DNA from 3 places in the Streptomyces mirabilis genome. Region 1 is predicted to be linked to each of the others. Evidence: predicted binding sites of a transcription regulator. Region 1 holds the regulator's gene; each other region holds the start of a gene.
What was found. Region 1 encodes HspR, which represses chaperone genes until heat shock. Its sites were predicted from a motif close to TTGAGNNNNNNNNNCTCAA; they were not measured.

Region 1 (7,683 bases):
AGTGACCGATCCCTGAGCGTCGTAATCATCGATGACGACATAGATCGGAATGCCGGCGCGAGCGTATTCGCGAAGCTTGCGGACCCGGTCCCGGTCCTGGTTGCGCTTACCCGGGGAAACGACTTCCACGATGAGGTGGACGGCCTCGGCCCTGACACCGAGGTCGTCCTCATCACCCCAGGGTTCCGTGTCCTCCGGTGCAACGAAGGCGTCGGGGATCCACGCCTTGCGCCTGTGGATCACGTTCACATCCTGATGGCACGCGTATTCGCCACCGTCCAAGAACTTGTCCAGGGCCCTACGCACGCGATTGGTGATCAGGCCGTGCGAACGGCGAGCGGTGGGCGACACCTCGATGGCTCCCTCGATGATCTCAGCGCGGTAGCCCTCGGGGAGTTCCATGGCCTTCCATGCCTGCCACAGGACCTCGTCGAAGTCGGAATCGTTCTCGGACTCGGTCCTGACCTCAGACATGGTCTCGGGCCTCTCGTGTGCAAGAGCGGTCATGGCGGCATCACCTCCTCAAGTGTGGGCTTGGCGTCCATGGGGCACAAGCAACGCGATCACGGTAGGTACGGCGACAGAGCCGACCAGGGGAACCGGCTCCGGGTCACCCGATGCGGTGAGGACGGAACGATCCGCCGAGCTCCCCCTCCCCCACCAACTCGAACCAGACCCCCGTTGTGCCACTCCTATGGATGCACAGATGAGACGTACGTAGATGCTCTGGTGACCTTGCCCGAGGCCACCGGCACGGGCTGGTGGAGCGCCTGCAAGGGACCGATGGAAGCGGGCGCGCTCAGCCTGGCGGAGCTGGAGTCGAGTGCCGTGGCCCTGCGGGTGCACCAGTCCCTCTTCGTGCCGGGGCTCTTTCAGACCGCCGCGTACACCCAGGCCATCTTCAACAGCCCCAAACTGGGCTTCGAGAACACCGAGCAAGCCCTGAGGTTCCGCATGGAGAGGCAGCACATTCTCACGCGCGAGAACCCTCCCGCCGTACACGCGGTGATCCACGAAGCAGCCCTGCACATGCGCTTCGGCAGCCCCCAGATGATGCGCGAACAGCTGCTGCGGCTCATCGAACTGGCACGCCTGCCGCATGTGACCATCCAGGTGTACCCGTTCAGCGCCCAGGCCCACGCCGCGCTGAGCGGGAACTTCGTCCACATCGTCCCGGGCTCCTCAGAACTCAGCACCGTGGTTCTGGAGCAGCCCACGGGCGCCCGGTACCTGAGCGAGCGGACGCAACTCCGCCGGTACGGCGAGATGTTCGACCGTCTCGTCGAGAACGCCCTGGCCCCCGTCGACGTATCGTTGGCCCCCGAAGCACACTCAGTGAAGGACTCGCTGGGCCTCGTCCAGCACCTTCTCCACACGCTTTAGGGGGAAGCCACGATGTCCGAACTCGACTGGCAGAAGTCGACGTTCAGCGGCGGCCCGCAAGGCGAATGCGTGAACGTCGCCGTCGCCCCCGACGGAACGATCCGCCTACGCGAGAGCGACGAACCCCGCACCGTACTCGCCACCACCCCGGAGGGGCTCGCCGCCCTCCTCGAACATCTCAGGCCGCGGCCCAGCTCGTGAGCAGGGCCTCGCGCGCCGCCCGCCAGGGCGTCACGCCGTCGCCCTCGACGCTTCCCCACTCCAGCAGCCGCGCCACGTCCGCCGTACCGTCCACGAACCGGTTCAGCAGCGCCACCGACAGCTCGTACTCGGACTGGACGTAACCCCCGACGGCCGCGGTGTACACCGTCAGCTCGGCCTTCTCCTCGTCCGTCCGTACGTGGAGTTCGAACGCGGGCGGCGCCTCACCGCCGCCCATCGCCAGGTCGAGGACCGTGTCCATCACGTTGTTCACCAGCCACCGGGTACTGGAGCGCACCTGCACGTCGTGGACCGTGACCGCGCGGACGTCCGCCCAGGACCAGAACCCCTCCTGGCCCGTACCCACGGCCTGAAGCCCCTCGGGGGTGAGCCGCACCCCGCGCCCGTACCCCTCGGGTTCGGCGCCCACGTACACGCTCTCCTTGGTGATCCAGAAAAGGCCGATCATGGCCACGGACGCCTCCAGCGCAACTAGCGCATCAAACACAGCAAGCACGGTCCCCCTCTGAGACACGCGCAGCCCCGAAACGGTTCACCCGGCGATCACGCTGTCGCCGACCCGGTTCAGTCCGATTCGCGCCGAGCACCGGGTGATACAGCCGATGAAGAGGGCGCTCCAACGACGGACCAGCTTCTCCAGTTCTTCCTCCGACCGAGGTCAGTAGCTCAGATAGAGCAGGAATCCCGCACCGGCTCAACGTCCTCATAGGCGGCAAGGGCTTCGCCTGCACCGGCAGCGGCCCGACCACCAGCACAGCGATCCTGGACGCCGTACGGGCCGAACGGGCCCGCACTGCCCGCCCCCGGACCGTACGTACCTGAGAAGCACTGGAGCACCGATCCGACGAACGCGCGGGAGCCCCTCCCCCAGGGCTCCCGCGCGTTCGTCAGGGAAGGTCGTCCGTGCAGGACGTCGGTGCAGGTCGTCAGTGCCGAAGCACGACTACTTGAGGCCGATCGCCGTGCAGTCCGCCTTGGTCGAGGCCGCGCAGATCTGCTTGACGGTGTAGATGCCGTCCTGGATCACCGTCTCCTTGATGTTCGCCTTGGTCAGGGCGACCACGGGCATCAGCTGGGAGGGGATCTTCTTGTTCGTGGGGCTGTCGACCTTGTCGCGGGTGAGCGCGTCGAACTCGATACCACGCCCCTGGACCTTCGCCACGGCCATCTCGGCGGCCGCGGAGGCCTCGTCGGGGTAGGACTTGTAGACGCTCATGTACTGCTCGCCCCGGACGATCCGCTGCACCGCGTCCAGCTCGGCGTCCTGGCCGGTGACCGGCGGCACCTTGCTGACGCCCATGGTCTTCAGGGCGTCGATGACGGCACCCGCGAGTCCGTCGTTGGCGGAGTAGACACCGGCGATGTTGTTGAGGCCGATGGCCGTGATGGCCTTCTCCATGTTGGCCTTGCCGACGGCCGGGTCCCAGTCCTTGGTGTCGTACGACTTGGAGATGACGACCTTGCCGTTGAGCTCACCCAGGGCGCCGGCCTTGAACTGCGCCGCGTTCGGGTCGGTGGGCGAGCCGTTCATCATGACGATCTTCTTCGAGGCGGCGTCGGTGCCCAGCGCCTCCAGGAGGGCCTTGCCCTGGACCTGGCCGACGAGCTCGTTGTCGAAGGAGATGTAGGCGTCGATCGGGCCCTGCGCCAGACGGTCGTAGGCGATGACGGGGATGCCCGCGTCCTTGGCCTTCTGCACATCGCTCGCGATGGCCTTGGAGTCCACCGCGTCGACGAGGATCACGTCGACCTTGTCGGCCACCATCTGCTGGAACTGCTGGCTCTGCTTGTTGGCGTCCTGAGCCGCGTTGGCGTAGTCGACCTTGCCCTTGTTGTTCGTGAGCTTGGCGACCTGCTGCTCGATGATCGGGTAGTCGAACTTCTCGTAACGGGTGTTGGCCTTCTCCGGGAGGAGCAGACCAACCGTGATGTCGTCACCCTTGGTCGGGCTCGCCTTGGTGCTGCTGCCGCCGATCCCGTCCACGACACCGCACGCGGCGAGGGAGACGGTCATCGCGGAGCAGGCCAGGGCTATGGCGGTACGACGAAGCCGGGTGTTACGAGTGTTCACATCAGGTGCCTTCCGGGCGAGGTAGCTGCTTTGCGACCCAGGTGGCTGAAAGCCAACGCGGCGATCACCTCAGCGTCAAGGAGTAACCACTTAACGAGATGGCAACAGCATTCTGTGTTCCCCAAGTGAACACGATGGGAAGGGGGTGCGCCGCCACTTCCACAGAACCCCTCTGATTGACTTGCGTCACTCGCTCCCCGGCGGCATACAACCCACCCCCACGCCCGGGAGTCTCCAAGGTGGCCGCGCACACCGCAGCACGGATCAGGGGAAGCATGAGACCAGTTGGACGGGGTGGACGGGCGCTCGTCGCGACACTGACGATCGCCACCACCGGGGGCCTGCTCGCCATATCGGGGGCACCCGCCTCCGCCGCGAGCAGCTGCGCATCACCGGCGTACAAGCGGCAGTTCTACGCGAACACCACTTTCTCCGGCACACCGAAGAAAACGGACTGCGAAGGCGCGGTCAGCGAGAACTGGGGCACGAAGGCCCCCGCCTCCGGCCTCCCCAAGGACAACTTCGGCGTCCGCTGGACCGTGACGAGGGACTTCGGATCGGGTAGTCCGCGCGTTCCATGGCCGCCGCCGGGGAACGCGAGGACCTCACCCCGCCGCCCGCCGTCACCGGGCTGACGGTCACCCCGACCGAGTACGGCTTCGAGCTGGAGTGGGACAAGAACCCGGCCGCCGACCTCGGGAGGTACACCGTCTACCGGGGTGAGCTCTGGGGCGACGAGGGCGAGGAGCAGGTGTGCTCCGGAACGCTGACGGAGTATCTGCCGGCCGACACCACCTCGTACTCGTACACCACCCGTCCGGACGGCGACCGCGTCTGCTTCTTCGTCGACGCCATCGACACCTCCTGGAACTCCTCCTTCAAGTGGACCCGGACGGCCGAGGCGGTGGCCGCGACCGAGCTCGACACGACGCCGAGCGTGCCGACGCCCGAGGGCTCGCCGCTCCGTCTGGAGGCGTCCGCGGCGGAGGGCGACGAGGGCAACCAGCTGACCTGGTCCGGGCTCGGAGCAGGCGAAGAGGGGTCCCCCGAATCCGCGCAGGGCTTTCGCATCTACCGGTGGAACCCCGCCACCGCCGCGTACGAGAAGATCCACGAGGCCTCGGCCGGAGCGTTCGTGTACTTCGACACCGGCGCGAAGCGCGGCACCACGTCCTACTACTGGGTGACCGGTGTGAAGGCCGACGGCACCGAGACCCTGCCCGCCGGCGACTGGGCGGTCACCGCGCCCGCCAAGTGACGCGCTGGGGCCCGGAGGCTCAGCCTCCGGGCCCCAGCGACAGATGGGCGTCGGCCGTCAGTCCGAGGACTGCTGCCTCTTCGGGCGCCAGACCACCAGCGCGCTCGTCTGCTGGACCTCTTGGTACGGGACCAGGTCACGGCGGTACGAGGCGTGCACCGCGGCCTCGCGCTGCTGCATCGCGGCAGCGGCGCCGTCCAGGGCCGATTCCAGTTCCGCGACTCGGGACTGGAGGGCGGCGACCTGGTTCTCCAGCTCGATGATGCGCTTGATGCCGGCCAGGTTGATGCCCTCGTCCTGGGACAGCGCCTGCACCGTGCGGAGCAGTTCGATGTCGCGGGCCGAGTAGCGCCGGCCGCGCCCGGCGGTGCGGTCCGGGGAGACCAGGCCGAGGCGGTCGTACTGGCGCAGGGTCTGCGGGTGCAGGCCGGAGAGCTGGGCCGCCACCGAGATGACGTAGACCGGGGTCTCCTCGGTCAGTTCATAGGGGTTCCGACGACGGCCGTCCATCTGCTCATGCTCCCTTCGCGGCCTGGAACAGCTCCGCCCGTGGGTCCTCGCCCGCGGTTGCCTCGCGATACGCCTCCAGGGCGTCGCGAGCCTTGCCCGACACGTCTGTGGGGACCGCGACCTCGACGGTGACGAGGAGGTCGCCGCGCGTACCGTCCTTGCGGACGGCACCCTTGCCGCGGGCCCGCATCGTACGGCCGTTGGGCGTGCCCGGGGGCAGTTTCAAAGTGACCGGGGGGCCGCCCAGCGTCGGTACACGCACCTCGCCGCCGAGCGCCGCCTCCGTGAAGGTGACGGGCACGGTGACGGTGAGGTTGTCGCCCTTGCGGCCGAAGACCGGGTGGGCGTCCACGTGGACCGTGACGTACAGGTCGCCCGCCGGGCCGCCCCGTTCGCCGGGTGCGCCCTTGCCGCGCAGGCGGATGCGCTGGCTGTCGCTCACTCCCGCCGGGATGCGGACCTGCATCGTGCGCGAGGACTTGGCGCGGCCGCTGCCGTGGCAGATCTCGCAGGGGTTCTCCGCGATCAGACCGCGGCCCTTGCAGTCCGGGCAGGGGTCCGTGAGCGAGAAGCCGCCGCCGGAGCCGCGCGCGACCTGGCCGGTGCCGACGCACGTCGGGCACACGCGCGGTGTGCCGTTCGCGTCACCGGTGCCCGAACAGGCCTTGCAGGGTGCCTGGGACGTCATCCGCAGCGGGACCGTCGCGCCGTCCACCGCCTCGGTGAAGCTGAGCGTCACCTCGGTGTCGATGTCCTGGCCGCGCCGGGGCTGGGTCCGCGTACCGGTTCCCGCGCCGCCGCGGTTGAACAGGCCCCCGAAGACGTCTCCGATGCCGCCGCCGAAGCCGCCGGCACCGCCCGCTCCGCCCTGGGCGCCGCCTCCGAAGAGGTCGCCCAGGTCGAAGTTGAAGTTGCCGCCGCCCGCGCCGGGACCCGGACGGAAGCCGCCGTTGCCGAAGAGGGCGCGTGCCTCGTCGTACTCCTTGCGCTTCTTGGGGTCTCCGAGCACGTCGTTCGCCTCGGAGATCTCCTTGAAGCGCTCCTCGGCCTTGGCGTTGCCCTTGTTGGCGTCCGGGTGGAACTCGCGGGCGAGCTTCCGGTACGCCTTCTTGATCTCTGCCTCGGTGGCGTCCTTGGGGACGCCGAGGACCTTGTAGAAGTCCTTCTCGATGAAGTCCTTGGTGCTCATCCTCGACGCCCCTCCTCTCTCATGCGTTCAACGTCAGCCCTCGTCCGGGCCACCGCTCTCCTTGTCGTCGGCCGCCTCGGCGGAATCCTGGGAGTCCGCCTTGCCGGTCTGCGCCCCCGGCTGGGGTTCGGCGACCGCCACCCGCGCGGGGCGGATGGTGCGCTCGCCGATGCGATACCCCGGCTGCAGAATCGCCACGCACGTCGTCTCCGTGACGTCCGGCGCGTACGAGTGCATCAGGGCCTCGTGGATCATCGGGTCGAAGGGCTCGCCCTCCTTGCCGAACTGCTGGAGGCCCATCTTCGCCGCGACGGTCTCCAGCGACTCGGCCACCGACTTGAAGCCGCCGACCAGTTCGCCGTGGTCCCGCGCGCGGGCGATGTTGTCGAGCACGGGCAGAAGTTCGGTCAGGAGGTTCGCGATGGCGATCTCCTTGACCGCGATCCGGTCGCGCTCGACCCGGCGGCGGTAGTTCTGGTACTCGGCCTGGAGCCGCTGGAGGTCCATCGTGCGCTCGCCGAGCGCCGTACGGACCTGGTCCAGCTGTGCGGTCAGACCGGCCATCTGTGCTGCTGATGCGTCCCCGGCCGGGGCCGCCGCCTCCTCCGTGGAGGAGGTGGCGGCCTTCGGCTCGGCGTCGTCAGGGGTGGCGCCGGAGGGGACGGCAGGCTTCTCTTCGAAGCCCGGGGTCTCCTCCGTCACGCGGCACCGTCCTTGCGGTCCTCGTCGACGATCTCGGCGTCGACGACGTCGTCATCGGCCTTGGCCTGCTCGGCGCCGGGGGCACCCTCGGCGCCACCGGCGGCCTGCGCGGCCTGGGCGTCGGCGTACATGGCCTGTCCGAGCTTCTGCGAGACCGCGGCGACCTTCTCCGTGGCGGTGCGGATCTCGGCGGTGTCCTCGCCCTTGAGCTTCTCCTTCAGCTCGGCGATGGAGGCCTCGACCTCGGTCTTGACGTCACCCGGGACCTTGTCCTCGTTGTCCTTGAGGAACTTCTCGGTCTGGTAGACGAGCTGCTCGCCCTGGTTGCGGGTCTCGGCGGCCTCGCGG
Region 2 (7,683 bases), 1.3 Mb from region 1:
GGGAGTCGGGGTCTCCAGCGCGTAGCCCACGCCGTGGACGGTACGGATCCGCTCGGCACCGATCTTCCGGCGCAGTGCCTTGATGTGGCTGTCCACGGTCCGTGTGCCCGAGGCGTCCGCCCAGTCCCAGACCTCGGCCAGCAACTGCTCGCGGGAGAGTACCGCGCGCGGAGTGTTGGCGAGGCACACCAGGAGGTCGAATTCGGTGGGCGTGAGGTGCACGTCCTCCGAGCGCACCCGCACCCGGCGCTGTGCGTGGTCGATCTCCAGCTCGCCGAGGCGCAGGATCCCGCTGCGCGGTGTCGAGGCGGCCACCACGGCCCGCTCGACCCGGCGCAGCAGGACGTGCACGCGCGCGGCCAGCTCGCGCATCGAGAACGGCTTGGTCATGTAGTCGTCGGCGCCGACGCCGAGCCCGACCAACATGTCGGTCTCGTCGTCGCGCGCGGTGAGCATCAGCACCGGCACCGGGCGCTGGGCCTGCACGCGCCGGCAGACCTCCAGGCCGTCGAAGCCGGGCAGCATGATGTCGAGGATCAGCAGGTCGGGCTGCCAGGCCTCGGCTGTGTCGACGGCGGCCGGTCCGTCGCCCGCGGTTTGCACGAGGAATCCCTCGGCTCGCAGGCGGGCCGCGATGGCGTCGACGATCGTCGGGTCGTCCTCGACCACCAGCACCCGGCGCTGAGCGCCTGGCGTGGCCGCCGTGCCGTTGTGCGAGGTGTGTGTCTGCTCCATCGCCCGCCCCTGAGGTGTGCTTTCCGGAATCCGTGGGGTGATCCCATGACTGCGCTTGACGCTTGAATGATCTGCGCCAGGGAAGCAGGGTACGGGCAGTCACCTTCGCTCGGCTATCCAGGCCCGACCCCGAGATGGACGACGTCCGGAACGCCCCGGGCAACGGGGATCTCTTCGGTACGCACCTGGTGGAATCCGGCATTCCGCAGCGTTCCTTCAAATTCCGGAGAGGGCTGCGCCGACCACACGGCGAGTACCCCGCCCGGCTTCAACGCCCTTGCGCAGCTTGCCAGTCCGGCCGGTCCGTACAGCCCGGTGTTGTCCTCGGTGACGGTCCAGTCGGGCCCGTTGTCGATGTCGAGGCACAGTGCGTCGTACGTGTCGGAAGTCTCATTGACGTGAGCGAGCAGGTCGGATCTCACGATCTCGGTCCGGGGGTCGGCGAGCGCCGCCGCGGTGAGTTCGGCCAGCGGTCCGTCGCGGTGCCAGTCGATGACGGCCCCTTCGCGCTCGACGACGGTGATGTGACCCCAGCGCGGGTCGGCGGCTGCGTGTGCCAGAGAAAACCCGACACCGAGCCCCCCGATCAGCACCTTCGGCTCCGCCCGCCCGTCCAGGGCGTCCAGCGCGGCGTCGACGAGCAGCCGCTCCGAGCGGCCGTCGGAGGTGTCCATCAGGAAGCACCCGTTGGCGATGATCTGGAGCAGTGCGCCGTGGCGCCGCAACACGACCTCGCCGTAGGGGCCTTCCCGGCGATCGATGACTACAGGGATGTCGTACGAGGCAGTCATGGCACCCATCCTGGCACTTTCACCAGGATGGGCAGCGGAATTAACCCTCGGGGGGCGGAGGTTCAGTCCGTGCCCGTAGGAGACCACGGGGTCTTCGGTGTCGTCGGGGAGGACGTCCGGCCGTGGCGCCTCCACCGCCGCCGTGGAGCGCGGCAGTTCGAACGGCAGTCGCCCCTGGGCCCGCGCCCGTCCGAAGACGACGTCCAGGAGTGCAGTGTCGCTCGCGCCGTAGTCGGCGACCAGCGAGGCCGCCCTCGCGGCGATCTCGGGCAGGACGACGGGCCGTTCGAGGCTGACGCACACCAGCGTGGGCACCGCGTCCAGCAGCCGCAGGATCTCCTTGAGCTCGTCCTCCCCAGTCCTTAGGGACAGTTCTCGAAGAGGCCGAGTTTTTCGCGCGGGAGTCGATGTACGGATTCATGGACGCGTTCCTCCGTGACGCGGCCGAGCGGACCGGTTCAACGATCATCTCGGGGCACTGCGCGGCGCTCCAGGCCCGCGCGGGGAACAGTTCGCCGAGCACGGGCGCGTCGGTGAGCAGGCCCCAGTCGGCGCAGACGATGCCGTCGAAGGCGAGGCAGTTCACGCAGGAGCCCCAGTGAGGACATCGCGATTGAAGCCGAAACTGACCTCATTCCCAGTCGGTGCCCCTCGGCTGCCCGCGCAGCGAGGGCGACCGGGATGCCCAGACAGGTGCTCGCGGCCGGCTCGGGAGCGGCGACGTGCATGAGGGTCCGTCGGTGGCGAAGGTGCCGTCCGCGTTCATGCAGAGCACGGAGTGGAACAGCTTGACCCGCCTTCTTCTCCAGCGACACACGGGAGAGCAGGTCCTCGACGCGCTTGTCGAGGGGGTGGTGTGGATCGCGGTGACGGGCTTCTTGAAAAAGGGGCTACTTGACGGAGTGGAGGTACTGGACGGCTAGTGCGTCCAGTACGGCGGCGATCGAAGAGGAACAGCGCACCGTAGTTGCCCCGTCTGTGTACTGCGGCGCAGCGAGGAGCGCGACGTCGAGCGGTTCTTCGCCGTCGAGGCGCACTCGGCCACCCCACCCACGCGTTCTTCGTGAAGCGCTACGCCGATCTCGTCGAGGTCAGCGCGGGCACGCTGCGCGAGGCGGTCGCGGGCGGCGAACTGAAGCCCGACACCGACTGCGAGGCGCTCGCCGAGGAGTTCGCCGCCGTCATGGACGGCATCCAGTTTCAGTGGGCCCTCGACCCCGCGGGTGTCGGCATGGCCGCCCGGATGCGGGCCTACCTCGACCGATTGCTGCGCTCGATCACCGTCTCGGGCACGGGGCTGCCGTCGGACGCGCATACGGACGGACTCGGACGCGTGTGCGGACACGGCGACCGCGGACGCCGTACCCGCTTATCAGGTTGCTATGAATCGCCTCCCACGTGGCGTCGGTCATAGACAGCGGCGCCGCGAGCCCCCAAGGGTGGGGCGGGACGGAAGGAGCCCCTCACCTTGGACCGGAGCACGACCGCGACGGCGACGGCAGTGGCGACGACCACAGCCCCGACGGCCTCCTCGGCCGATGCCGCGCTCAAGGACCCACAGACGGGCTCGCTTCTCCTGGACGGGGTGCCGCGACAACGCGGCGCCACGGCCGTGCCGCCCGCCCCCCGCCCGGCGACGACACCCCCTGTACTCGCCCCTCCCGCCCCATCGGTTCCACCCGTCTCCCGCGCCCTCGCCCGGCTGCGGTCGCTCCGTCCCTGGCGGTTGCTGCCCACCCCGACTGGAACGCCCTTCACCTTCGGGTACGCGGCCGTTCTCACCGTCACCGCGATGGTCACCGACTACGCGGACCCCTCCCTCGTGCACGCCTTGCAGCAGGGGTCCAGCACCGACGTCGCGCACCTCGTACGCGAACCGGTGCTGGTGCTGCTGGCCAGCGCGCTGTGGATGGCGGGCGGGATCACCTCGCCGTACGCCATCGGGTTCGTGCTGGTGCTGACCGCGCTGGAGCGGCGGATAGGCGGCCTCCGGACCGCCGGAGTCTTCCTGCTCGGGCACGTCGTGGCCACCCTGGCCACCGAGGTGCCCGTCGGCCTTTCCGTGCTGGCGGGAGGCCTTCCCGACAGCTCCCTGCACCGCCTCGACTACGGCATCAGTTTCGGCGTCGCCACGAGCGTCGGCGCGCTCGCCGGGCTGCTGAGGCCCTGGCTGCGCTGGCCGCTGCTGGTCGTCTTCGGCTCGATGGTCGTCGGGGACCTGCTCGAATTCGCCGACCCGATGACGGACTGGGGGCATCTGATGTCCCTGGCGATCGGGGTGTCGACCTGGCCGCTGGTGCGGGGCTGGCGCCGCGCCCGTACGGTGGCGGCCTCCAGCCCCGCCGCCCCCGCCGCCGTACACACCGCTCAGATGCCCGGCACCGTCGCCGCCTAGCGGTCGGGGCGGTCGCGGCGGGTCCGGGCCGGTCCGGTCGGGTGAGGTCGCCCGGGCCGCCGTCAGCCGTCGGGCCAGCTCCGGGACACCGAAGCGGTGCTCCTGTTACGCACTCGCGATCGGCTGCTTGTCCTGGCGGTTCCACCACCACTCGGTGAGGACATGGTCGCGGTCCCGGGTGCCGAGCAGCCAGTGGCTGTCGTGCGGGGTGTCCGGGGTGATGCCCGCCGCGTCGAGAAGGGTGGGCGCGATGTCGACGTGGGCCGTGAGCCGGTCGTCGGTCCTGGCCGTGCCGAGTCCGCCGCCCGGCCACGACAGGTAGAACGGCACCTCCAGGCTCGGCCGGTACGGCACCGACTTGCGCAGCCAGCCGTGGTCGGCCCAGAGCAGGCCGTGGTCGCCCGTGTACAGCACCAGGGTGTTGTCGAGCTGCCCGAGCGAGCGCAGTTTGTCGCGGAAGTCCCGCATCGCGTCGACCGCGTCGACCGGGCGCGGTCGCACGGGAAGGGACGGCGGGCCGACGGCGTTGACCGCACCACAGGCGTTCGCCGTGGGTTTGCGGCGGAGTGAGGCCGACCAAGAGGTAAGCGCGGCGGGTGCCCCGCTGACCTGCACGGATGTCTCCGTGGAGAGCGATCGCTCACAGCGAACAGACCCCGGGGAACAATCCGGGGCTCACGTGCATTGAGTCGGCATAGCTCAACTTGACTGCCTAGGGAGAGATAATGGCTTCGACGTCCACACCGCTCACCCTGCCCGTGTTGCCGCTCGACGACGAGGTCGTGCTGCCCGGGATGGTGGTTCCGCTGGACCTTAACGACGCCGATGTACGCGCCGCGGTGGAGGCCGCCCAGGCCGCCGCGCGGTCGGAGCCCGGCAAGCCGAAGGTGCTGCTGGTGCCACGCATCGACGGGGCGTACCCGAGCACGGGCGTGCTCGGCACTGTCGAGCAGGTCGGCCGACTGGCCGACGGCGACCCGGGCGCGCTGATCCGCGGCCGTGGGCGCGTGAAGATCGGCGCCGGGACGACCGGCCCTGGTGCCGCCCTGTGGGTCGAGGGCACCCGGGTCGACGAGACCGTGCCCGACCCGCTGCCCGGCCACGTCGCCGAACTGGTCAAGGAGTACAAGGCCCTCGCCACCAGCTGGCTGCGCAAGCGCGGCGCCTGGCAGGTCGTGGACCGCGTACAGGCCATCGACGACGTGTCCGCCCTTGCCGACAATTCCGGTTACTCCCCGTTCCTGAGCACCGAGCAGAAGGTCACGCTGCTGGAGACCGCCGACCCGGTCGCCCGGCTGAAGCTCGCCACCGAGCAGCTGCGTGAGCACCTGGCCGAGCAGGATGTCGCCGAGTCCATCGCGAAGGACGTCCAGGAGGGCGTCGACAAGCAGCAGCGCGAGTTCCTGCTGCGGCGCCAGCTCGAAGCCGTCCGCAAGGAACTGCGCGAGCTGAACGGTGACGCCAAGGAGGGGGAGGAGTCCGACGACTACCGGACCCGCGTCGAGGCCGCCGACCTCCCCGAGAACGTCCGCGAGGCCGCGCTCAAGGAAGTCGACAAGCTGGAGCGGTCCAGCGACCAGTCGCCGGAGGGCGGCTGGATCCGGACCTGGCTCGACACCGTCCTGGAGCTGCCGTGGAACGAGCGCACCGAGGACGAGTACGACATCCAGGGCGCCAAGGGCATCCTGGACGCCGAGCACGCCGGTCTGGAAGACGTGAAGGAGCGCATCACCGAGTACCTGGCCGTGCGCAAGCGGCGCTCCGAGCGCGGTCTCGGCGTCGTCGGCGGGCGGCGCGGCGGCGCAGTGCTCGCGCTCGTCGGTCCGCCCGGTGTCGGCAAGACCTCGCTCGGCGAGTCCGTCGCGCACGCGATGGGCCGCAAGTTCGTCAGGGTCGCGCTCGGCGGCGTACGGGACGAGGCCGAGATCCGTGGCCACCGGCGTACGTACGTCGGCGCGCTGCCCGGCCGTATCGTCCGCGCCATCAAGGAGGCCGGGTCCATGAACCCGGTGGTCCTGCTGGACGAGATCGACAAGGTCGGCTCCGACTTCCGCGGCGACCCCGCCGCGGCGCTGCTCGAAGTCCTCGACCCCGCCCAGAACCACACCTTCCGGGACCACTACCTGGAGGTCGAGCTCGACCTCAGCGACGTGGTGTTCCTGGCGACGGCCAACGTGCTCGAAGCCATCCCGGAAGCGCTGCTCGACCGTATGGAACTGGTCCGGCTCGACGGGTACACCGAGGACGAGAAGGTCGTCATCGCCCGTGACCACCTGCTGCCGCGTCAGCTGGAGAGGGCCGGTCTGGAGAAGGAGGAGGTCGCGCTCGACGAGAGCGCGCTGCGCAAGCTCGCCGGGGAGTACACCCGGGAAGCGGGCGTACGCAACCTGGAGCGGGCCGTCGCACGCCTGCTCCGCAAGGTCGCGGCGCAGCACGAACTCGGAGAGCGGGAGCTGCCCTTCACGGTGACCGACGCCGATCTGCGCGGGCTCATCGGACGGCCGCACCACGTGCCCGAGTCCGCTCAGGACCCGGCCGAGCGCCGTACCGCGGTGCCCGGTGTCGCCACCGGTCTGGCCGTGACGGGCGCCGGCGGTGACGTCCTCTTCGTGGAGGCGTCGCTGGCCGACCCGGAGACGGGCGCGGCCGGTCTGACCCTGACCGGTCAGCTGGGTGACGTGATGAAGGAGTCGGCGCAGATCGCGCTCTCCTTCCTCCGCTCGCACGGCGCCGAGCTGGAACTGCCGGTCGGCGACCTGAAGGACCGGGGCGTGCACATCCACTTCCCGGCGGGCGCGGTCCCCAAGGACGGTCCGAGCGCGGGCGTCACCATGACGACGGCGCTGGCCTCGCTCCTGTCCGGCCGACTGGTCCGCACGGACGTGGCGATGACGGGTGAGGTCTCACTGACCGGCCGCGTCCTGCCCATCGGCGGGGTGAAGCAGAAGCTGCTCGCCGCGCACCGGGCGGGTGTCACCACGGTCATCATCCCGAAGCGCAACGAGGCCGACCTGGACGACGTCCCGGCCGAGGTGCTGGAGAAGCTGGACGTCCACGCCGTCACGGACGTCCGCCAGGTCCTGGAACTGGCGCTGTCGCCGGCCACGAACGGCGCGACGCCGGAGGTTCCGGTAGCGGCGTGACGGACGCTGCCGGAAGGGAAGGCCCGGGTCCCGTGAGGGAGGCCCGGGCCTTCGCCGTGCTGTCAGCCGTTTCTGTCGGCTGTCAGCCGACATCGGTCGTCTGAAATCTGAAATCTGAAATCTGAAATCTGAAATCTGTCAGCTGTCAGTCGTCAGCCGCCATCTGCCATCTGCCATCGGTCAGCCGTTGGCGAGCGCCTGCACCCGGTCCAGGCCGCCGTTGAACTTGTCGTGATCACCGACCGTAGGTCCGGACGAGGTGTACTGCCACAGCGTGTAGTACGCCCAGCCGGTCGGCAGCGTGCCGGGGTCGGCGGCGTAACGGGCGATCCACAAGGGGTTGGCGGAGGCGAAGCCGCCGTAGTTGCCGGTGCAGTCGCTCCACCAGCTGGTCGCCGTGTAGATCACGGCGTCCCGGCCGGTGCGTGCCTTGTACTGGGTGAGGAAACTGCTGATCCAGCTGACCATCGCGCTCTGCGTCTTGCCGTAGCAGGCGGCCCCGTACGGGTTCCACTCGATGTCGAGCGTGCCCGGCAGCGTCCTGCCGTCGCCGGACCAGCCGCCGCCGTGGTCCACGAAGTAGTTGGCCTGGGTGGCGCCGCTCGTCGTGTCGGGGGTC
Region 3 (7,683 bases), 3.2 Mb from region 1:
CGGTCGGCGAGCCCCGCGCACACACTGTTCGCATGGAGCACCGCGCACCCGCGGGGCACTTCCCGACCCCCGAGGATGTTGCGTGCAGGCAGCCGTGACCGTCACCCCCGCCCGCATACCGGAACTGCTGCTCGGCCTCGCGACCGTGCGGCCGGTCTTCCTCTGGGGCGCCCCCGGCATCGGAAAGTCCTCCCTGGTCAGGGAGTTCGCCGAGTCACTGGGCCTGGAGTGCGTCAGCCTGCTCGGCACCCAGCTCGCACCCGAGGACCTGATCGGCGTCCCGCAGATCCGCGACGGGCGCTCGGTGTTCTGCCCGCCGGAGGCGATCGCCCGTGACGAGCCGTACTGCCTCTTCCTGGACGAGCTGAACGCGGCGACGCCGGATGTGCAGAAGGCGTTCTACTCGCTGATCCTGGACCGCCGCATCGGCAACTACGAGCTGCCCAAGGGCTCGATAGTGATCGGCGCGGGCAACCGCGCCACCGACAACGCGCTGGCCCGCCCGATCGCCTCCGCGCTGATCAACCGCCTCACGCACGTGCACCTGGAGGCCTCCTCCAAGGACTGGCTCGGCTGGGCCGCGGCCAACGGCATCCACCCCTGGGTCGTGGACCACCTCACCGACCGGCCCGACCACCTGTGGTCCAAGCCGCCGAAGACCGAGGAGCCGTTCTCCACGCCCCGCTCCTGGCACATGCTCTCCGACGCGCTGCACTCCTTCGGGCCGGCCCTCGACGAGCCGACCCTGAAGGTGATCGCACACGGCACCCTGACGCCCGCGCACGCGGTCGCCTTCTGCGGCTATGTGAAGATCGTGCGCAGCCGGTTCGGCATCGAGGCGATCGTCAAGGGCGACGCCCGCTGGCCGCACCGCCCCGAGGACCGCGACCTGCTGTACTACCTCGCCGAGTCCTTCCGCGGCCGGCTCGTCAAGGAGCTGCCCGCCAGCAAGGAGCACCTCTCCGCGAGCGGACAGCAGACCGCGTATCGGGCCAAGTCGCTGCTCGTGCAGCTCGCCGAGATCTCCGTGGAGGTCGCGCAGAGCGTCATCGCTCCGGACACCGACGGCAATCCCCTCCTGCCCGCCTGGTTCCTGGTCGAGGCGGCCCGCGACATGCCCCGGCTGGTCGAGGCGCGGCAGTGAGCCGCACCCCGACGAGCCGCAGTAAGGGACAGCCGAAGAAGGACCTGGCGGCGGAGGCGTTCGCGGAGGGGATGCGGCTGGTGCGGGCCAACCGGGCGCTCGCCGCCATCGGCTTCAGCACCTGCCGCCAGGAGGACTGCCCCGACTCACCCCGCGACGGTCTCGTCCGTGTCGACTCCAACGGTGTACTGCACGTCCACCCCACCCGCCGCGCCGAGCCCGTCGAGTGGGCCTGGGCGGTCGCGCACGCCATCATCCACCTGGGCTTCGGCCATGTCCCGGCGGCGCCGAAGACGCGCGAGCAGCCCGACCGCCACGCCCTCGCCGCCCGCTGCGCGGTCGTCAACCGCTTCCTGCTCGGTTTCCCCATCGGCCTCACCCCAGAGGACCTGCCGCCCTCGTACCCCGACGGCGACGAGGAGCAACTCGCCGCCCGCTGGCGGCGCGAGGGGACTCCGGCCCCGTACGAGCGCTGCGGTACGGCCGGCGGCGAGCCGGACCAGCTGCTGGTGCCGTGGGACACCTGGAAGGGCGGCCAGGCCCCGGACTGGCAGCTCGAGTTCGCGCACGCCCTGACCCGCACCGTGGCCACGGCGATGGACGTGGCCGGCGGCCGCCGCGGCTCGATGCGCGGCGGGCCCACCCGGCTACAGCCCTGGGAGCGGGCGCTGAGCTGGTTCATCTCCTCCTACCCGCTGCTCGGCGGCATCGCGGCCGGCATCACCCTGGTCGCCGACGCCGAACTGGCCCGCGCCCACGACATCTCCGTCGCCGCCGTGAACGCGGAGGCGGGCGAGATCTACATCAACCCGCTGCGCCAACTGGAGGACGAGGAATGGCGGTTCGTCCTCGCCCACGAGATGCTGCACGCCGCCCTGCGGCACGGCGACCGCTGCGGCCCCCGCGACCCGTACCTCTTCAACATCGCGGCCGACTACGTCATCAACGGCTGGCTGTGCGAGATGCAGGTCGGCACGATGCCCGAAGGACTTCTGTACGACGCGGAGTTGAAGGATCTGTCGGCGGAGGAGGTGTACGACCGGATCGCGAAGGACCTGCGCCGGATGCGCCGGCTGTCCACGCTCCGCGGCAAGGGTGTTGGTGACATCCTCGGCGCCCCGCTCGGCTCCCCGCGCGACTACGTGGACCTGGACGAGCTCTACCGGCGCGGCCTGAGCCACGGCTTCGACCTGCACCAGCAGCTGGAGCGGGGCTATCTGCCGGGCGGTCTGGTCGAGGAGATCCGCGCGCTCAGCCATCCGCCGCTGCCTTGGGACGCCCGCCTGGCCCGCTGGTTCGACGAGTTCGTGCCCCGCCCCGAGCCGGTACGGACGTACGCGCGCCCCTCGCGCCGTCAGGCGTCCACCCCCGACATCCCGCGCGCGGGACGGTACTTCCCGCCCGAGGAGATCGCCCGCTGCACCTTCGGCGTCGTCCTCGACACCTCCGGTTCCATGGACCGCACGCTGCTCGGCAAGGCGCTGGGCGCCATCGCCTCGTACGCCGAGGCCCGGGACGTACCGGCCGCGCGGGTGGTGTTCTGCGACGCGGCGCCGCACGACGCGGGCTATCTGCCGGTCACCGAGATCGCCGGACGGGTACGGGTGCACGGGCGCGGCGGTACGGTGCTGCAGCCCGGCATCGATCTGCTGCACCGCGCGGACGACTTCCCGCCGGGCGCGCCGCTGCTGGTCATCACGGACGGCTGGTGCGACGTGCTGCGGGTGCGGCGCGAGCACGCGTATCTGATTCCGCAGGGCGCGTGGCTCCCGTTCACGGCGCGGGGACCGGTCTTCCGCGTGCGGTGAGCTGTCATTCTGGGTGAGTCGCGCGCAGGTGTGATCGGATGGTGCGCACGGACCCCGAAAACGGGACCCCATCGAAGGGAATCATCGTGGCAACCACGCGCACCGCGCACACCGTGTGGGAAGGCAACCTGCTCGAGGGCAGCGGCGTCGTCACCTTCGACTCCTCCGGCATCGGCCAGCAGCCGGTGACGTGGGCGTCGCGGGCGCAGGACGCCAACGGCAAGACCAGCCCCGAGGAGCTGATCGCCGCCGCCCACTCCAGCTGCTTCTCCATGGCGCTGTCGCACGCCCTCGCGGGCGCGGGCACCCCGCCCACCAAGCTCGTCACCAACGCCGACGTCACCTTCCAGCCCGGCGAGGGCATCACCGGCATCCACCTGACGGTGGAGGGTACGGTGCCGGGCCTCGACAACGACGGCTTCGTCGCGGCGGCCGAGGACGCGAAGAAGAACTGCCCGGTCAGCGCGGCGCTGACCGGCACGACGATCACCCTGACGGCCAAGCTGGCCTGACGTCCGGAAGCAGTACGGCGCCGCGGTCCCCACGCAGGGCCCGCGGCGCTGTCATGTCCGCCCCATTGACAAGAACGCACTCAAGTTTTGTGCTTGAAGGTGGGCAGCGCCCTGGCGGAAGGGGACGGACATGGCACGTGCGGTCGGGATCGACCTCGGAACGACGAACTCGGTGGTGGCCCTTCTCGAAGGCGGCGACCCCACCGTCGTGACCAACGCGGAGGGCGCGCGCACCACCCCCTCCGTGGTGGCCTTCGCCAAGAACGGCGAGGTGCTCGTCGGCGAGGTCGCCAAACGTCAGGCCGTGACGAACGTGGAGCGCACCGCACGCTCGGTCAAGCGCCACATGGGCGAAGCGAGCTGGCGCTTCCCGGAGCAGGGCTCCGTCGACGGCACCCGCTACCGTGCCCAGGAACTGTCGGCGCGCGTTCTGCAGAAGCTGAAGCGGGACGCGGAGGCCTACCTCGGCGAGGACGTCACGGACGCCGTGATCACCGTGCCCGCCTACTTCGACGACGCCCAGCGCCAGGCCACCAAGGAGGCGGGCGAGATCGCGGGCCTGAAGGTGCTGCGGATCATCAACGAGCCGACGGCCGCCGCCCTCGCCTACGGCCTCGACCGGGGCGAGGAGCAGACCGTCCTCGTCTTCGACCTGGGTGGCGGCACCTTCGACGTCTCGCTCCTGGAGATCGGCGACGGCGTCATCGAGGTCAAGGCGACCAACGGCGACACCCGGCTCGGCGGCGACGACTGGGACCAGCGGATCGTCGAACACCTCGCGCAGCGCTTCAAGGCCTCGTACGGCATCGATCTCGGCCACGACAAGATGGCGCTGCAACGGCTGCGCGAGGGTGCCGAGAAGGCCAAGATCGAGCTGTCCAGCTCCTCCGAGACCACCGTCAACCTGCCCTACATCACCGCCACCGCCGACGGCCCCCTGCACCTCGAGGAGAAACTGACCCGTGCTCAGTTCCAGGAGCTGACCGCCGATCTGCTCGACCGCTGCAAGACCCCCTTCCACCAGGCGGTCAAGGACGCGGGCGTCAAGCTCGCCGCGATCGACCACGTCATCCTGGTCGGCGGCTCGACCCGGATGCCCGCCGTCACAGACCTGGTCAGGGAGCTCACCGGCAAGGACCCGCACAAGGGTGTCAACCCGGACGAGGTCGTGGCGCTCGGCGCGGCTCTCCAGGCGGGTGTCATCAGGGGGGATGTGAAGGACGTCCTACTCCTCGACGTCACCCCGCTGTCCCTCGGCATCGAGACCAAGGGCGGCATCATGACCAGGCTCATCGAGCGCAACACCACGATCCCGACCCGCCGTTCGGAGATCTTCACCACCGCAGCGGACAACCAGCCCTCGGTCGGCATCCAGGTCTACCAGGGCGAACGCGAGATCGCCGCGTACAACAAGAAGCTCGGCGTCTTCGACCTCACCGGGCTGCCGCCCGCGCCGCGCGGAGTCCCGCAGATCGAGGTCGCCTTCGACATCGACGCCAACGGGATCATGCACGTCTTTGCGAAGGACCTCGCCACCGGGCGCGAACAGAAGATGACCGTCACGGGCGGCTCCGCGCTCCCCAAGAACGACATCGACCGCATGATGCGCGAGGCCGAGCAGTACGCCGAGGAGGACCGCGCACGCCGCGAGGCCGCCGAGACCCGCAACCAGGCCGAACAACTCGTCTACCAGACCGAGAAGTTCCTCCGTGAGAACGGCGAACGCATCCCCTCAGAGACGAAGCCCGAGGTCGAGTCCGCCGTCGCCGACCTCAAGCGCCTCCTGGAGGACTCCGCCACCGACACCACCGCCCTGCGCACCGGCGTCGAGAAGCTGGCCTCGGTGAGCCAGAAGATGGGTCAGGCCATGTACGCCCAGGCCCAGCAGACCCCCCGGGAGGAGCCGGCCGCCGAGCACACCACGGCGGCGGAGGACGGTGTGGTGGACGCCGAGATCGTGGACGACGAGAGGGAGACGAGGGGCGGCGCGGCGTAAGGGCTTTTGAGGAGAGGGGCTCTGTGTGAGCCCCTCCCTGGGAAGTCCTCGCTGGGAACTCCTCAGTAGGAGTCCCGGATCTCCCGCAGGATCTCCTTGGTGCGGGGCACGGAGGCGGCGTGGGCCGACATGTGGTCCAGCACTTCCAGGTGCATGGCCACCTCGGGGCGCGAGTCCAGGTAGATGGCACCGGTCAGGTACTCGCTGTAGACCATGTCGGGCAGTTCCGGCTCCGCGAAGCGGAACAGCGCGAACGAGGTGTACGTCCCCGGATGCGGGCCGCTCGCGTACTCGGCGACCTGGACGGAGATGTCGTCGCTCTCCATCTCCCGCAGCAGCCGGTCGATCTGGTCCCGCATGACCTCCCCACGGATGCTCACCGGGCGCCGCAGCGCGGTCTCGTCCATGATCACCCAGAGGTGGGGCCGGTGTTCGCGCCTCAGCAGCAGCTGCTGCCGCGTCATGCGCAGCGTCACATGCCGCTCGATGGCCTCGGGCCCCGTCTGGCCCACCGTTCCCGCCTCCAGCACGGCGCGCGCGTACTCCTCGGTCTGCAGCAGCCCGGGCACGAAGTGCGGCTCGTACGAGCGGATCAGACGGGCGGCGCCCTCCAGGCTGACGTGCATGCTGAACCAGTCCGGCAGCACATCGTGGAACCGCTGCCACCAGCCCGGCTGGTTCGCCTCCTCGGCGAGCGCGACGAAGGCGGCCACCTCGTCGTCGGCCACTCCGTACGTCGTCAGCAGCACCTGGAGGTAGGGGATCTTGAGGGCGACCTCGGCCATCTCCATCCGCCGCACCGTCGCCGGGGCGACACGCAGGACACGCGCGGCTTCTTCCCGCTTCAGCCCGGTGGCCTCCCGCAATTCCTGCAGCCGCCGCCCGAGCACCACTTGCCCCACGGTGGGCGCAGCCCGCCGCTCACTCACGCCACGCCCTCCCCAAGCGCCGAAGCCTCCACTCAAACGGATCGGCGACGCTCCGTCAAGACACCAGTGACTGAAGGTATTTGACCGTCGCCGGATCCGCGGGGAGAAACGTCTCGATGGCCAGCTCGGCGACAGTGACGTCCATCGGGGTGTTGAAGGTGGAGATGGATGAAATGAAGGACAGCACGCGCCCGCCGTGCTCGATCTGCAGAGGGAGAGCGAAATAGGGAACGGGCTCGACATCTTCATCCGGTTCCAGCGCCATTTTCCCTTCCTGTCCCTGGTCCGGTACCGGGTAGGCCGCCACCTCCTCGTAGAGCGCACGCAGTGGCTCGGAGCGGTCCAGGGCGATCTGCCGTTCCATCTGCGCGAGCAGGTGGTCGCGCCACTCGCGGTGGTTGCGGATCCGAGGCGCCAGGCCCTCCGGGTGGAGGGTCAGCCGCATCGCGTTCAGCGGCGGCGTGAGCAGCGACTCGGAGACGCCCTCCAGGAGCATGGTGATGCCCCGGTTGGCGGCGAGCACGGTGTACGTGGCGTCGACCACCAGCGCCGGGTAGGGCTCGTAGCCCTGGATCAGCCGCTCCATGCCCTGGCGCAGGGCGTCCATCGAGGGGTCGTCGAGGGGGGGCTCCGGGTAGTGGGGCGCGTAGCCGGCGGCCAGGAGCAGCGCGTTGCGCTCCCGTACGGGGACGTCGAGGTGTTCGGCCAGCCGCAGCACCATCTCCTCGCTCGGACGGGAGCGGCCGGTCTCGATGAAGCTGATGTGCCGGGCCGAGGAGTCGGCCCGCAGCGCCAGTTCCAGCTGGCTGACCCGACGCTGTTCCCGCCAGCCGCGCAGCAGCGGGCCGACGCCTTTGCCGACGGAGTTGGTTGAGGGCCTGGTCGGACCGGACGCGACGATGGACATACGCCGACCGTAACCGAGGAAGGCCGTGGGTGGTGCGTGGCGATCGCAACCCGATACGCGTCCTAGTCCTGCGGAGCCGCGGCAAGCACTGTGTGGCAGTCCGACCAAGCGGCTTGGCTCAACAGGGGCTGGAATCGGGTGAACAGGGCGAGGAGTTCGGCTCCCCACTGCTCGCGGAAGACGGGGTCAATGCGGGCAAGGTCGAGTTCGTTGGCGGCGGACAATTCGGCGAAGTCTCGTCGAAGTTGCGGCAGGGGAGTGTGGAGGCGGCCGGTGAACCGATTCCGGAAGGCCCCGTCGGCATCCGCGAGCGTTGGATAGGTGGCCTTCCGGTCACACGACGCGTAGAGATACACGATGGATTCAGTCTCGGCGCCGATCGCCTCT

Region 2: a site for HspR is predicted at 4,606-4,624, ahead of lon (endopeptidase La). Genes of this name have one in related genera too.
Region 3: a site for HspR is predicted at 3,530-3,548, ahead of dnaK (molecular chaperone DnaK). Genes of this name have one in related genera too.

The regions. Positions count from the first base shown of each region.
Region 1 is NZ_CP074102.1:3,891,540-3,899,222, forward strand. Features, by position in the region: gene SMIR_RS17110 (Uma2 family endonuclease) at 1-507, opposite strand, end outside; gene SMIR_RS17115 (DUF5753 domain-containing protein) at 730-1,383, shown strand; gene SMIR_RS17120 (DUF397 domain-containing protein) at 1,396-1,584, shown strand; gene SMIR_RS17125 (hypothetical protein) at 1,562-2,053, opposite strand; gene SMIR_RS17130 (sugar ABC transporter substrate-binding protein) at 2,549-3,676, opposite strand; gene SMIR_RS43515 (PA14 domain-containing protein) at 3,952-4,311, shown strand; gene SMIR_RS17135 (fibronectin type III domain-containing protein) at 4,254-4,934, shown strand; gene SMIR_RS17140 (heat shock protein transcriptional repressor HspR) at 4,992-5,444, opposite strand; gene dnaJ (molecular chaperone DnaJ) at 5,449-6,633, opposite strand; gene grpE (nucleotide exchange factor GrpE) at 6,667-7,335, opposite strand; gene dnaK (molecular chaperone DnaK) at 7,332-7,683, opposite strand, start outside.
Region 2 is NZ_CP074102.1:2,610,982-2,618,664, reverse strand. Features, by position in the region: gene SMIR_RS11340 (response regulator transcription factor) at 1-735, opposite strand, end outside; gene SMIR_RS11335 (spermine/spermidine synthase domain-containing protein) at 849-1,526, opposite strand; gene SMIR_RS43430 (hypothetical protein) at 1,934-2,128, shown strand; gene SMIR_RS11325 (hypothetical protein) at 2,249-2,449, shown strand; gene SMIR_RS11320 (TetR family transcriptional regulator C-terminal domain-containing protein) at 2,590-2,940, shown strand; gene SMIR_RS11315 (rhomboid-like protein) at 2,995-3,921, shown strand; gene SMIR_RS11310 (sulfatase-like hydrolase/transferase) at 4,027-4,536, opposite strand; gene lon (endopeptidase La) at 4,647-7,064, shown strand; gene SMIR_RS11300 (lysozyme) at 7,245-7,683, opposite strand, start outside.
Region 3 is NZ_CP074102.1:739,216-746,898, reverse strand. Features, by position in the region: gene SMIR_RS03385 (ATP-binding protein) at 83-1,144, shown strand; gene SMIR_RS03380 (vWA domain-containing protein) at 1,216-2,952, shown strand; gene SMIR_RS03375 (OsmC family protein) at 3,039-3,464, shown strand; gene dnaK (molecular chaperone DnaK) at 3,595-5,460, shown strand; gene SMIR_RS03365 (Sco1979 family transcriptional regulator) at 5,523-6,389, opposite strand; gene SMIR_RS03360 (helix-turn-helix domain-containing protein) at 6,445-7,296, opposite strand; gene SMIR_RS03355 (DUF6817 domain-containing protein) at 7,359-7,683, opposite strand, start outside.